DNA from 3 places in the Marinomonas sp. ATLA20 genome. Region 1 is predicted to be linked to each of the others. Evidence: predicted binding sites of a transcription regulator. Region 1 holds the regulator's gene; each other region holds the start of a gene.

Region 1 (4,071 bases):
TCTAAAATTACACGTTTAGATTGCTCACCTTGCATCAAAAGTATTTCTTGCAGTCCAGCCGAAACAGACTGAGCCACTTCCTCCATCTGACGACGAGAAGAAAACAGCACCAAACTGCCCTTTTCTGTGTTCACATGTTCATTTAAGTAAGCAACAATCTCGGCAGTATGCTGTTCTACTCGGTTTGGCTCATGCTCCATATTCGGCACCACCAAAAGACCATTTTCTTGGAAATTAAACGGGCTTATGACACGCAGATATTCGCTTTCCCGCGGTACGCCTGAGCGCATATTAAAACGATGAAATTGATTTAGCGCTGTCAACGTTGCCGAGGTCACTACAGCACCAAAGCATTTGTCCCAAAGCTGCTGCCTTAAGGTATTGGCTGCAAGTATTGGAGATGCGCCCAGTTCAATATCTTGTTCCATTCCTTGACCGGACAAAACTAACCAGCGAGCATTTGGCGGGAAATTCTGATCATCTACTGTTGAGTAAAGTCGCCACAAGCCAACACATTGCTCCAGACGCCCCATAACAACACCCAAAATAGGCTGCCAAGTTTCCGCCGTTTCAGGCGTCACTCCCATGCCTTCATTTTGCTTCGTTTTTTTACACTCGTCTTGAATACTTTCTATATTGTTAAATAGTTTTTGATAGGACGTTTGTAGGCTATAAGCCAACTGGCGCAATTCATCTGGCACCAGACCAAATTCAAACCGATGTTGATTGTTTTCTTGATCCAAACCCAACCCCTGAATATAAGGAGCCAAGCCTTGTTGCGCATATTGGATAAAGTTAACAATACTTTGTATTTGCTGTGGGATTTTTAACAAAAGCTGGCCAGTCAAACTGACATCATCGGTTAACTCCTGCTTCAAATTAACTAGATTTTTCTCCAGTTGACGTAACCAAGTAATACTTTGTTGTAAACGAACTTCATGACGGAAATGTCCAATAGCCTTATCAGGAAGATGATGCCCCTCATCAAAAACGTAGATAGTTTCTTTTGGTGGGGTAAGAATCGCACCACCACCCAATGACAAGTCTGCCAACACCAAATCATGGTTAGCTACAATCACATCCGCGACTTCAATCTCAGCGCGCGCTTTAAAAAACGGACAAGCGGAATAATTAGCGCAATTTCGATTAGTACACTGCTGATGATCGGTTGTTAAACGTCGCCAATCCTGGTCTCGAACAATGCCAGACCAGTTATCTTTATCACCATCCCATTCACCTTTTGACAAAGCGGCATCCATTTCTTGATACAGAACAGTATTAACGTCATCTGAGTGAAGGTGCTGTTCAAATAGGCCCGCAAACATATCCTCCATGGCCAGCTCTTCTGATCCTAAAAAACCTTCGAGGTTATTCAAGCAAAGATAGCGGCCTCGGCCTTTAGCAAGCGTGTACTTGAACGAGAGTTCAGTATGCTCAAGCAAGTCTGGTAATTCTTTATGTAAAATCTGCTCTTGGAGTGCAACTGTCGCAGTAGAAATAATTAATTTGAGGCCACGTGCCTTAGCAATTGGTATTGCGGCAAGACAATACGACAGGGTCTTACCCGTACCCGTACCCGCCTCAATTACGGCAACATGCTTCTCCTCAAGCCGTTCGCCTTCAGAACCTTGTCTAATGTTGCCCAAGGTTCGAGCGATTGCACCAATCATCTGGCGCTGTCCAGCCCTTGGTTTATGGGACTTCGCATCCAAAGATGCTCGGTATGCAAGTTGAATCTGTTTTTTTAGTTCGTCTGAAAGCATTTATATCATTGAGTATAGTTAGGAATGCTGTATATAATAACAGTAACTGTATAAACAACCAGATAACCTATGATTAAATTAACCAAAAGACAATCTGACGTACTAGAAACCATTCGCGAATTTATAAGTGAAACAGGTTTTCCACCGACTAGAGCAGAAATAGCACGCCGGCTTGGGTTTAAATCCCCAAATGCAGCCGAAGAGCACCTAAAAGCCCTATGCAAAAAAGGCGCTATAGAGATGCTTTCTGGCGCATCTAGAGGAATACGCTTAGTCGATCGCGCATCAAATGATGAGCCCGTTGACGACCTTGGCTTACCTGTCATAGGCAAAGTCGCTGCAGGTTACCCTATTTTGGCTCAGGAAAACATTGCTTCGCATGTAAACATTCCAGCGAGTATGTTTTCTCCGCAAGCGGATTACTTCTTGTCTGTATCAGGCACTAGCATGAAAGACATTGGCATAATGGAAGGTGATCTCTTAGCCGTTCACAAAACCACCACCGTGCGCAATGGACAAATTGTCGTTGCTCGTATTGGTGACGAAGTAACCGTTAAGCGTTTCGAGCAGAAAGGCAGTATCGTTAGGCTCATTCCTGAAAACGAAGAGTTCAGCGACATCCTTGTTGACCTTGAAAGCGAAGAGTTTGCAATTGAAGGCCTATCGGTAGGTGTCATTCGCCAAGGACTTTGAATACTCCCATTCGCTTCAACACTAGATAAATAAAAAAGCGAAGCTTATGCTTCGCTTTTTTATTTGAGCCTATATTGCGTCCATCAGTTTCATTACAGCTGATTTAGGGTCGCTTATTCAGTGCAAAATTTTAGGACGAAAATCTTCATCATCAAGATATTCCGAGTCATCGTCAAAAAACGAATCATCCGAATAAACAAAATCAATGCCTGCATGAAACATACATTTCGCTAATTCAAAATAACGATCCTTTAGATAAGACCGAGTATCATCTGATATTTGCAATGTTGCTAATGGAACGGTTTCCTCACCATCTTCACTGGCTGGACGCAGCACGATATCGCCGTTATCTAGCTCAACAATTTCTAGGTAGGATTCTTTCATATTTAATACTCTGATGACTCTTCTCTAAAACGTAATACTAATTCAACCAACTTGGCTAAATATAAACTCACGGAAGCTCCCGCATCACTTCCACGCCCTATCAGGTTGTCGCTTTGAACCGCTGATGATATAGACGCACGACACTCGAACTGAACCAAATACGCCTGATCTAATTGGTAGCACCAAGAATTACTATGTGCTAGCAAATCAGCCAACTCAGCCAATACAGGAACAACGATTTGCTTGTTTTCAGACTCTGCCAGCAGCTTAGCAACGTCCAAGGATCCAGATAAAGAATAAGCAGCGGTTACTTCTTTTAACAAGCCGTTAAGAGCACTTCTCAACTGGAAAATAGCCGAGCTTTCTAGCCCGACTTTCAACCACACTTCATCAGTGTCTTGACTCTGCTTAATAAAACGCCTTGCCGTGTCCAGTTTTTGATTGGTTACGCTGGCTAAACTAGCACCACTCATTTTTTCTTACCTTCCTCAACAACCCATTTAGAACCAACATAAAATGCTTTCCAGCCTGTTGGTTTACCCTCATCGTTCTCCGTCATGACGTATTGCTCTTTCGTCTTACGGCTATAACGAATGATGGCTGGACGACCTTCGGAATCCTTTACTGGTGCTTTGGCAAAGAAATGGTATTTCGGGTCGATTTGATCCATATAAGGAAGCAGCTCTTTTACCATAGGCGCTCTTGTTTCCCGCTTGCGAGGGAACTGACTAGCAGCAAGGAATAAGCCCGTCGCACCATCACGAAGCACATAGTGATCTTCCACTTTCTGACAAGCAAGGTCAGGCATTGGCACAGGATCCATCTTCGGCGGCGCAGCTTCACCACTTTTCAGCAGCTTACGAGTGTTTTTGCACTCCTCGTTTGTACAGCCAAAGTATTTACCAAAGCGGCCTGTTTTAAGCTGCATTTCTGATTCACATTTATCGCATTCAAGCGTAGGACCGTCATAGCCTTTAATCTTGAAAACACCATGCTCAACTTCATAACCAGAACAAGCTGGGTTGTTACCACACACATGAAGCTTACGGCGCTCATCCATTAAGTAACTGTCCATAGCGGATCCGCAAATCTTACAACGATGTTTATTGATCAGCGCTTTAGACTCGCCTTCTTCATCATCGACCGCTATTGCTTCATCACCACGGGTCAGGTTTATGGTTGCTTTACAACGCTCTTTTGGCGGCAATGCATAACCAGAACAAGACATAAA
Region 2 (4,071 bases), on a different contig from region 1:
AGACTTGTCCGCGTTTGCCTACAGAGCGCAGCATGCGACCAACCACTTCAGCAATGCCACCGCTGATACCCACGTCGACTTCATCAAATACCAGTGTTGGAATAATTGATGTATGAGCGGTAACCACTTGAATGCCTAAACTAATACGTGACAATTCACCGCCTGAGGCAACTTTGCGCAATGGCTGTGCGGGTTGTCCTGGGTTGGATGCGATCATGTATTCGATGTCTTCAAAACCATTGGCAGAAACTTGATTGAGCGGTTGGCATTGAATAAAGAAGCGCGCATGTGGCATGCCTAATCCATGTATCTGCTCTTCGACTTGTTGTGCTAATTCGTCTTTGGCGATAATGCGTTTTTCAGTCAATGTGGTCGCAAGCGCTGTGAGTTTTTCATAGGCTTGCTCTTCTTTTTCTTTGAGTGACTCTAAGCTTTCTTCACTGCCTTGTAGGCTGTTCAATTCCGCTTCGACACTTTCACGAAGGGAGATAAGGCCTTCTGGCAAGGTTCTGTGTTTACGAGCTGTGTCGTAAATATCAGAAAGACGTTGTTCTATATCGCTTAGACGTTCTGGGTTTTGTTCTAACGTGTCTTGGTAATGGTGCAGGCTGTCCGCGGCTTCTTGGGCTTGGATTAATGCCACATTCATCATTTCTAGTGCGTTTTCTAGTTCTTTGGTGGCCGGACGAATTTGGCTGGCGCTATTAATGGCTTGGTGCAATAAAGAGCAGACATTGCCTTCGTCGCTATCAATCAAAATACCGCTGGCTTGATAGGCTTTAAATTGAGAGTCAGCAATGTTCGATAAAAACGCTTGTTCGTTTTCTAGCGCTTCGATTTCACCTTCTTTTAGGTCAAGCTGTTGCAACTCTTGTGCTTGGTAAGACAAAAGTTGGATTTTGGCATCTTGTTCCGATGAGCGGTTTTGCTGAGCTGATAATTCTTCTTTGAGTTGTCGCCACGTTGAGTATTGCAGACTGACTTTTTTACTCAAGTCCGTTAGTCGGCCATATTCATCTAGCTGTTGTCTTTGGGCGTTCTTTTTAAGTAACGACTGATGCTCGTGTTGTCCGTGGATATCGACCAGTTGGCTACCGACGTCTTTTAGGTCACTTAACGTGCAAGGGCGGCCATTGATGTACGCTTTGGAGCGACCTTCTTTGCTGATTACACGGCGTAAGATGCAGTGCTGATCGTGCTCTAAATCTCTTTCTTCTAGCCATTTATGGACGTGCGGATAATGTTGTATATCAAAGCTGGCACTTATATCGGCTTTTTTTTGTCCATGTCTTACAACGGCAGCATCGGTACGATCACCTAAACAAAGCGATAAGGCATCCACCATAATGGATTTGCCTGCTCCTGTTTCACCTGAGATCACGGTCATGCCTTTTTTGAATTCCAGTTCTAGGGATTCAACAATGGCGAAGTTGGAAATAGCGATGCTGGTCAGCATAGAGTGCTCCAAAGAGAGAATATATTTATATGGTTATTTATACAGTACTTGGTTGTTTTTTGACAAGTACTGTCAGTAAATTAAATTCCCATGAAATTAATACGGCTATAGTGTTGAAAGGTAAAAAGCTGTCCCCATATAACCTGCACAGACAAAGAATTGTTTCTGTTATTTGGAGTTGAAGAATGAGTGAGCAGCAAAAAAATCCTAATCTAGACGCGGAGCAAGATTTGAAAAGCGAAACGCAAAACGAATCAGTAGAAGAACTTTTAGAGCCTGAAGTAGAGACTTTAGAAGAAGTGACTGAAAATGATGAACTTGCAAAAGCGTTAGAAGAAGTCGCTCAGTATAAAGAAGCGGCACTTCGCGCTCATGCAGATGCACAAAATGTACGTCGTCGTGCAGAACAAGATGTCGAAAAAGCGCACAAATTTGGTTTAGAAAAGTTTGCTAAATCTATTGTGAACGTGGCGGACAATCTTGAGCGCGCTTTAACTTCTGCGCCAGACACAGGTGAGTCTGACCCTGTTCGTGAAGGTGTAGAACTGACGTTGAAAGATTTGCTTGAGACATTGGCTCGTTTTGAAGTGAAAGTGGTTGATCCACACGGCGAACCGTTCAATCCTGAGTTGCATCAAGCGATCACTATGGTGCCAAACCCTGAACTAGAAGCAAACACCGTTATGGATGTCGTGCAGAAGGGTTACACAATCAATGGCCGCTTATTGCGCCCAGCAATGGTTGTGGTTTCAAGCGCCGCTTAAAAATACTGTCATTTTTTTGACACTGGACGCTTGAAATACTTTTAAGCGTACCCAAATACAGAATTATCATCGTCATAAACGAATTTATTGGAGATACAAACCATGGGTAGAATCATTGGTATTGACTTAGGTACAACGAACTCTTGTGTTGCCGTATTGGATGGCGAAAAAGCTCGCGTTATTGAAAACGCTGAAGGCGATCGCACCACACCTTCTATCGTCGCATTTTCTGATGACGGTGAAGTTCTGGTTGGTCAATCTGCTAAGCGTCAAGCGGTAACAAACCCAACAAATACTTTGTTTGCGGTTAAGCGTTTGATCGGTCGTAAGTTTAAAGACGACGTGGTTCAAAAAGACATCTCTATGGTGCCTTACAAAATTATTTCTGCGGACAACGGTGACGCTTGGGTAGAAGTAAAAGGCGACAAAAAAGCACCACCACAAATTTCTGCTGAAGTTCTTAAGAAAATGAAGAAGACAGCAGAAGACTATCTAGGCGAGAAAGTAACAGAAGCGGTTATTACGGTTCCTGCTTACTTCAACGATTCTCAGCGCCAAGCTACAAAAGATGCGGGTAAAATTGCAGGTCTTGAAGTGAAACGTATTATCAACGAGCCAACAGCGGCTGCCTTGGCTTACGGCCTAGACAAGAGCTCTGGTGATTCTACTATCGCGGTTTATGACCTTGGTGGTGGTACGTTCGATATCTCTATCATAGAAATTGCTGACGTAGATGGCGAAAAGCAATTCGAAGTATTGTCTACAAACGGTGATACTTTCCTAGGTGGTGAAGATTTCGATATGCGCGTAATCGAATACCTAGCAGCAGAATTCAAGAAAACGTCTGGTATCGATCTACACAATGATCCACTAGCGCTACAACGTTTGAAAGAAGCGGGTGAAAAAGCGAAAGTTGAGTTGTCTTCTTCTTCTCAAACAGAAGTTAACTTGCCTTATATCACTGCTGACGCAACGGGCCCTAAACACTTGAACGTTAAATTGACTCGTTCTAAGTTGGAGTCTTTGGTTGAAGAGCTTGTGATGAAGTCTCTTGAGCCTTGCCGTCAAGCATTGAAAGATGCAGACCTTTCTGCTTCTGATATCGACGAAGTTATCTTGGTTGGTGGTCAGACTCGTATGCCACTAGTACAAGCGAAAGTAACTGAGTTCTTCGGTAAAGAGCCACGTAAAGACGTGAACCCTGACGAAGCTGTTGCAATTGGTGCTTCTATTCAAGGTGCGGTACTTTCTGGTGATGTTAAAGACGTGCTTCTTCTAGACGTTACGCCTCTGTCTCTAGGTATCGAGACAATGGGTGGTGTAATGACGGCATTGATCGAGAAAAACACGACGATTCCTACTAAGAAATCTCAGACGTTCTCGACAGCAGAAGACAATCAAAATGCGGTAACAATCCACGCATTACAAGGCGAGCGTAAGCAAGCGTCTCAGAACAAATCTCTAGGTCGTTTCGACTTGGCTGACATTCCACCTGCTCCACGTGGTGTGCCACAAATCGAAGTAAGCTTCGATATCGATGCCAACGGTATCTTGAGTGTATCTGCGAAAGACAAGGCGACTGGTAAAGAACAGTCTATCGTTATCAAATCGTCTTCTGGTTTGAGCGATGAAGAAGTTGAAAAAATGGTTCAAGACGCTGAAGCGAATGCTGAAGAAGATCGTAAGTTCGAAGAGCTTGTACAAGTTCGTAACACAGCTGACGGCATGATTCACGCTACTCGTAAAACTTTGACTGATGCTGGCGATAAAGCAACAGCGGAAGAGAAAGAAGCGATTGAAGCAGCGATCACTGAACTTGAAGAAGCGCTAACGTCTAACGACAAAGAGAAG
Region 3 (4,071 bases), on a different contig from region 1:
GAGGCTGATTAAAACCGCCTTGAGGTGCATGCTGCTGTGGAGCCTGTTGCGCTGGTGCTTGGCCATATCCACCTTGTTGAGGAGCAGACTGTTGAGGTGCATTGCCGTAACCGCCACCACCTTGCATAGAGTCATAACCACCACTTTGCTGTCCAGAGTTATCGCCACGCCCGTCAAGCAATTGCATTTCGTTGGCTACGATTTCAGTTGTGTAGCGCTTAATGCCGTCTTTTTCCCACTCACGAGTACGCAATGAACCTTCTACGTAGACTTTAGAGCCTTTCTTAATAAAATCGCCTGCAATTTGGCCAAGACGGAAATTACCACGGTCCATGAAGGCAACACGATGCCATTCTGTACGCTCTTGCATTTGACCAGTTTGCTTATCACGCCAGCTCTCTGTTGTTGCCAAGTTAACGTTTGCCACCGCTGCACCAGATGGCATGAAACGCACTTCGGCATCGTTGCCTGCGTTTCCGATCAAAATTACTTTGTTTATTCCACGTGCCATGACGTTCTTCTCCAACTAAAAGATAGAATAGTGTTTTACTTAAAGACGCACTTGCGGTGCCAGACGCACCAGAGCCTCTTTGTCTAATATTTTTTTATCGATCTTCAGATAAGCAGTTTGCTCATCTTTAAAAATTTGCATACCTTCCACTCCTTGGATTTGCTCAAGTTGATCCGCCAACTTGGTTACTTCTTCATTAGTCATATTGGGTAGGCTAAACGCCAGGCTACTTAACGAACGAGGCGCTGGCTGGATAGCACAAACAAGTGACCACGCCAAAAACACCACGCCGACAACCCAAAAGACACCGCTGTTTGCGTGATGTTGCAGCAACCAACCGCCGCCAACACCACCCAAAAAAGATCCCATAAATTGATGGGTAGAGAACACACCCATTGCTGTACCACGATAACCCACAGGCGCCAACTTACTTATAAGAGACGGCAGTACAGCTTCTAGTGAGTTGAAGCCAACAAAATAGACCCACAACAATACCCCAAATACCCAAAGGTACGGAGCCCATTGCAGCAATATTGAGCTTAAACCTAACAAAACCATCACGGCGATTAACACGCCTTTTGTCTTGCCTTTTGACTCAGCAATAATCACTAATGGTAGCATACCTGCGAAAGCAAAACCCATGATCGCTAAGTAAAGCCAGCTATGCTCTGACAAGGGTAAATCAAATTGCTGAATCAACAAATTTGGCACAGTGACAAACAACGCCGTTAGGCTTGCATGCAACAATAAAACACTGACATTAAGGAACCGCAGTTTCGAGTCTTTCAGCACCAAACCAAGAGCCTTAAGGCTCGGGGTCGTATCACGTTTAAAGGTGTGCTGGACAATATTCGGCACAGCAAAAATGATCAAGAGTATGCCCAGTAAAGATAATGCAAAAGACAAATAAAACAGTCCCGAAAGACCAATTAAAGCAAAAATCCAAGGCCCTAGTACCAAAGACAACATAAACGAGGCGCCAATACTAATACCAACAATCGCCATGGCTTTAGTGCGGTTTTGCTCTCTTGTGACGTCACTCAATAACGCCATCAAGGTACTGGCAATAGCACCAGCACCCTGAATTGCTCGACCGACAATCAAGGTATTGATATCAGTGGCATTAGCACAGATCAAACTCCCTACAGCAAACAGCAACAGTCCGATCACAATGACACGTTTACGGCCAATTTTATCCGACCACATGCCCATCGGAATCTGCAAGCTCGCTTGAGTCAGGCCATAGATACCGATCGCTGTACCAATTAACGCGGCATCAGCCCCAGTCAGCCCATCAGCTGCCACACTAATGACGGGCATAATAAGAAACAAGCCCAACATTCTGAATAAATAGATCAGTGCTAAAGCAAGAACTGAACGACGTTCAAGTAGATCCATAAGGAGGTTTCAACCGTTTAACTAGGTGGTTAAGAAAAAAGATTGTCAATTTTACAAAAAATACCGTTGAAGCTCCATTTCAACTACTGTAAAAATAGACAGTTATTTAATTTACTGACAGATTTCTATCTGTTGATCGACTTCACATTGGAGACTCATGGATACCATTACCATACGCGGGGCCCGCACACACAATTTAAAAAATGTGGACCTAGACATCCCAAGAGACAAACTTGTGGTGATTACTGGCCTATCCGGCTCAGGTAAATCCTCTCTCGCCTTTGACACTTTATACGCCGAAGGACAACGTCGCTATGTAGAATCCCTTTCGACATACGCTAGACAGTTTTTGTCCATGATGGAAAAACCAGACATAGACCACATTGAAGGCCTTTCTCCTGCTATTTCAATCGAGCAAAAATCAACTTCTCATAACCCACGATCAACAGTCGGTACAATAACAGAAATATACGATTATCTACGATTGTTATTTGCCCGCGCAGGACAACCACGCTGCCCAGATCATGGTGAGCCATTAGAGGCGCAAACCATATCACAAATGGTCGATAAAGTTATATCGCTCCCAGAAGAAACTAAGATGATGCTGCTAGCCCCTATCGTCAAAGATCGAAAAGGTGAGCACTTACATACCATTAGTGATCTGCTTTCTAAGGGGTTTATTCGCGCTAGAATTGATGGCATTGTCGTTGATCTAGACGATGCGCCAATATTAGAAAAAAATAAGAAACATACTATTGAAGTGGTCATTGACCGCTTTAAGGTACGTTCTGACCTCCAACTGCGCTTGGCAGAGTCTTTCGAAACTTGCCTTGGTCTCTCTGATGGTATCGCCAAAGTCATCAATATGGATGACGAAAAAGAAGAATATATTTTCTCTAGTAAATTTGCCTGTCCAGTTTGTGGCTACAGCTTAACCGAACTAGAGCCTCGACTTTTTTCGTTCAACAACCCAAATGGCGCTTGTCAGACTTGTGACGGTTTAGGCACTCATCAGATGTTCGATCCAGATCGGATCATTCAAGACGAGACACTCACACTTGCTGAAGGTGCCATCCGAGGCTGGGGCCGACGTAGCATCTTTTATTATCAACAACTGAGTGCGCTAGCGAAACATTACGGATTCGACATTGAGTCAAAATATAAAGACATTCCTAGTGACTTTAAAAAGCGAATTCTGCATGGCTCAGGAAAAGACAAGATAGATTTCATTTACATCAATGAACGTGGCGATAAAATGACGCGCTCACACTCATTTGAAGGCGTTATTCCAAACCTACAGCGCCGCTACCATGAAACAGAATCGGACAGCGTACGTGACGACCTCTCACAATACATCAGCATTCAGCCTTGTCCAGATTGTCATGGCTCTCGATTGAATCGATCCGCTCGTAACGTCTTCATTGCTGAGCAAACGCTTCCAGAAGTGGTGACTTATCCAATCGCAGAATGCTTGAAGTATTTCGAAACACTAGAGCTTCCAGGGTCACGCGGTGAAATCGCCTCTAAAATCCTTAAAGAGATTCGTGACCGCTTAACCTTCTTGGTAAACGTAGGCTTGGACTATCTAACTTTAGACCGTAAAGCAGACTCATTATCAGGCGGTGAAGCACAGCGAATCAGACTTGCTAGCCAAATAGGTGCCGGCCTAGTAGGCGTAATGTACATCCTAGATGAGCCTTCCATTGGTCTGCATCAACGCGATAATGAACGACTCATCGCCACACTAACCAGACTCCGAGATTTGGGAAATACCGTTATTGTGGTAGAGCATGATGAAGACGCGATTCGTATTGCAGACTTTGTTGTCGATATTGGCCCAGGCGCTGGTGTTCACGGTGGTCAAATCATTGCAAGTGGCACACCTCAGGATATTATGGATTGTCCTGAATCCGTTACTGGGCAATTCCTAACGGGCAAACGTAAAATTGAAATACCTCCAATTCGCCATCAAGCAAAAGACAAACAATTCCTCAAGCTGATAGGCGCAACAGGCAATAACTTAAATACTGTTGATCTCAACATCCCTGTTGGAGTAATGACCTGTATAACCGGCGTTTCAGGTTCTGGTAAGTCGACTCTAGTAAATGGCACTCTATATCCTCTTGCTGCAACGGCACTCAATGGCGCAACCACATTAAAAG

The links. The regulator LexA, encoded in region 1, represses DNA repair genes until DNA is damaged. The targets are predictions, from matches to a motif close to TACTGTNTANNTANACAGTA.
Region 2: a site for LexA is predicted at 1,484-1,503, ahead of recN (DNA repair protein RecN). Genes of this name have one in related genera too.
Region 3: a site for LexA is predicted at 1,994-2,013, ahead of uvrA (excinuclease ABC subunit UvrA). Genes of this name have one in related genera too.

What each region holds. Positions count from the first base shown of each region.
Region 1 covers NZ_JBXUKU010000005.1:206,210-210,280, reverse strand. Annotated here, with positions in the region: gene dinG (ATP-dependent DNA helicase DinG) at 1-1,763, opposite strand, end outside; gene lexA (transcriptional repressor LexA) at 1,833-2,456, shown strand; gene AC2A4J_RS10595 (hypothetical protein) at 2,574-2,840, opposite strand; gene AC2A4J_RS10590 (DUF6586 family protein) at 2,843-3,313, opposite strand; gene topA (type I DNA topoisomerase) at 3,310-4,071, opposite strand, start outside.
Region 2 covers NZ_JBXUKU010000002.1:41,133-45,203, forward strand. Annotated here, with positions in the region: gene recN (DNA repair protein RecN) at 1-1,456, opposite strand, end outside; gene grpE (nucleotide exchange factor GrpE) at 1,642-2,220, shown strand; gene dnaK (molecular chaperone DnaK) at 2,323-4,071, shown strand, end outside.
Region 3 covers NZ_JBXUKU010000015.1:21,883-25,953, forward strand. Annotated here, with positions in the region: gene ssb (single-stranded DNA-binding protein) at 1-511, opposite strand, end outside; gene AC2A4J_RS18300 (MFS transporter) at 551-1,909, opposite strand; gene uvrA (excinuclease ABC subunit UvrA) at 2,067-4,071, shown strand, end outside.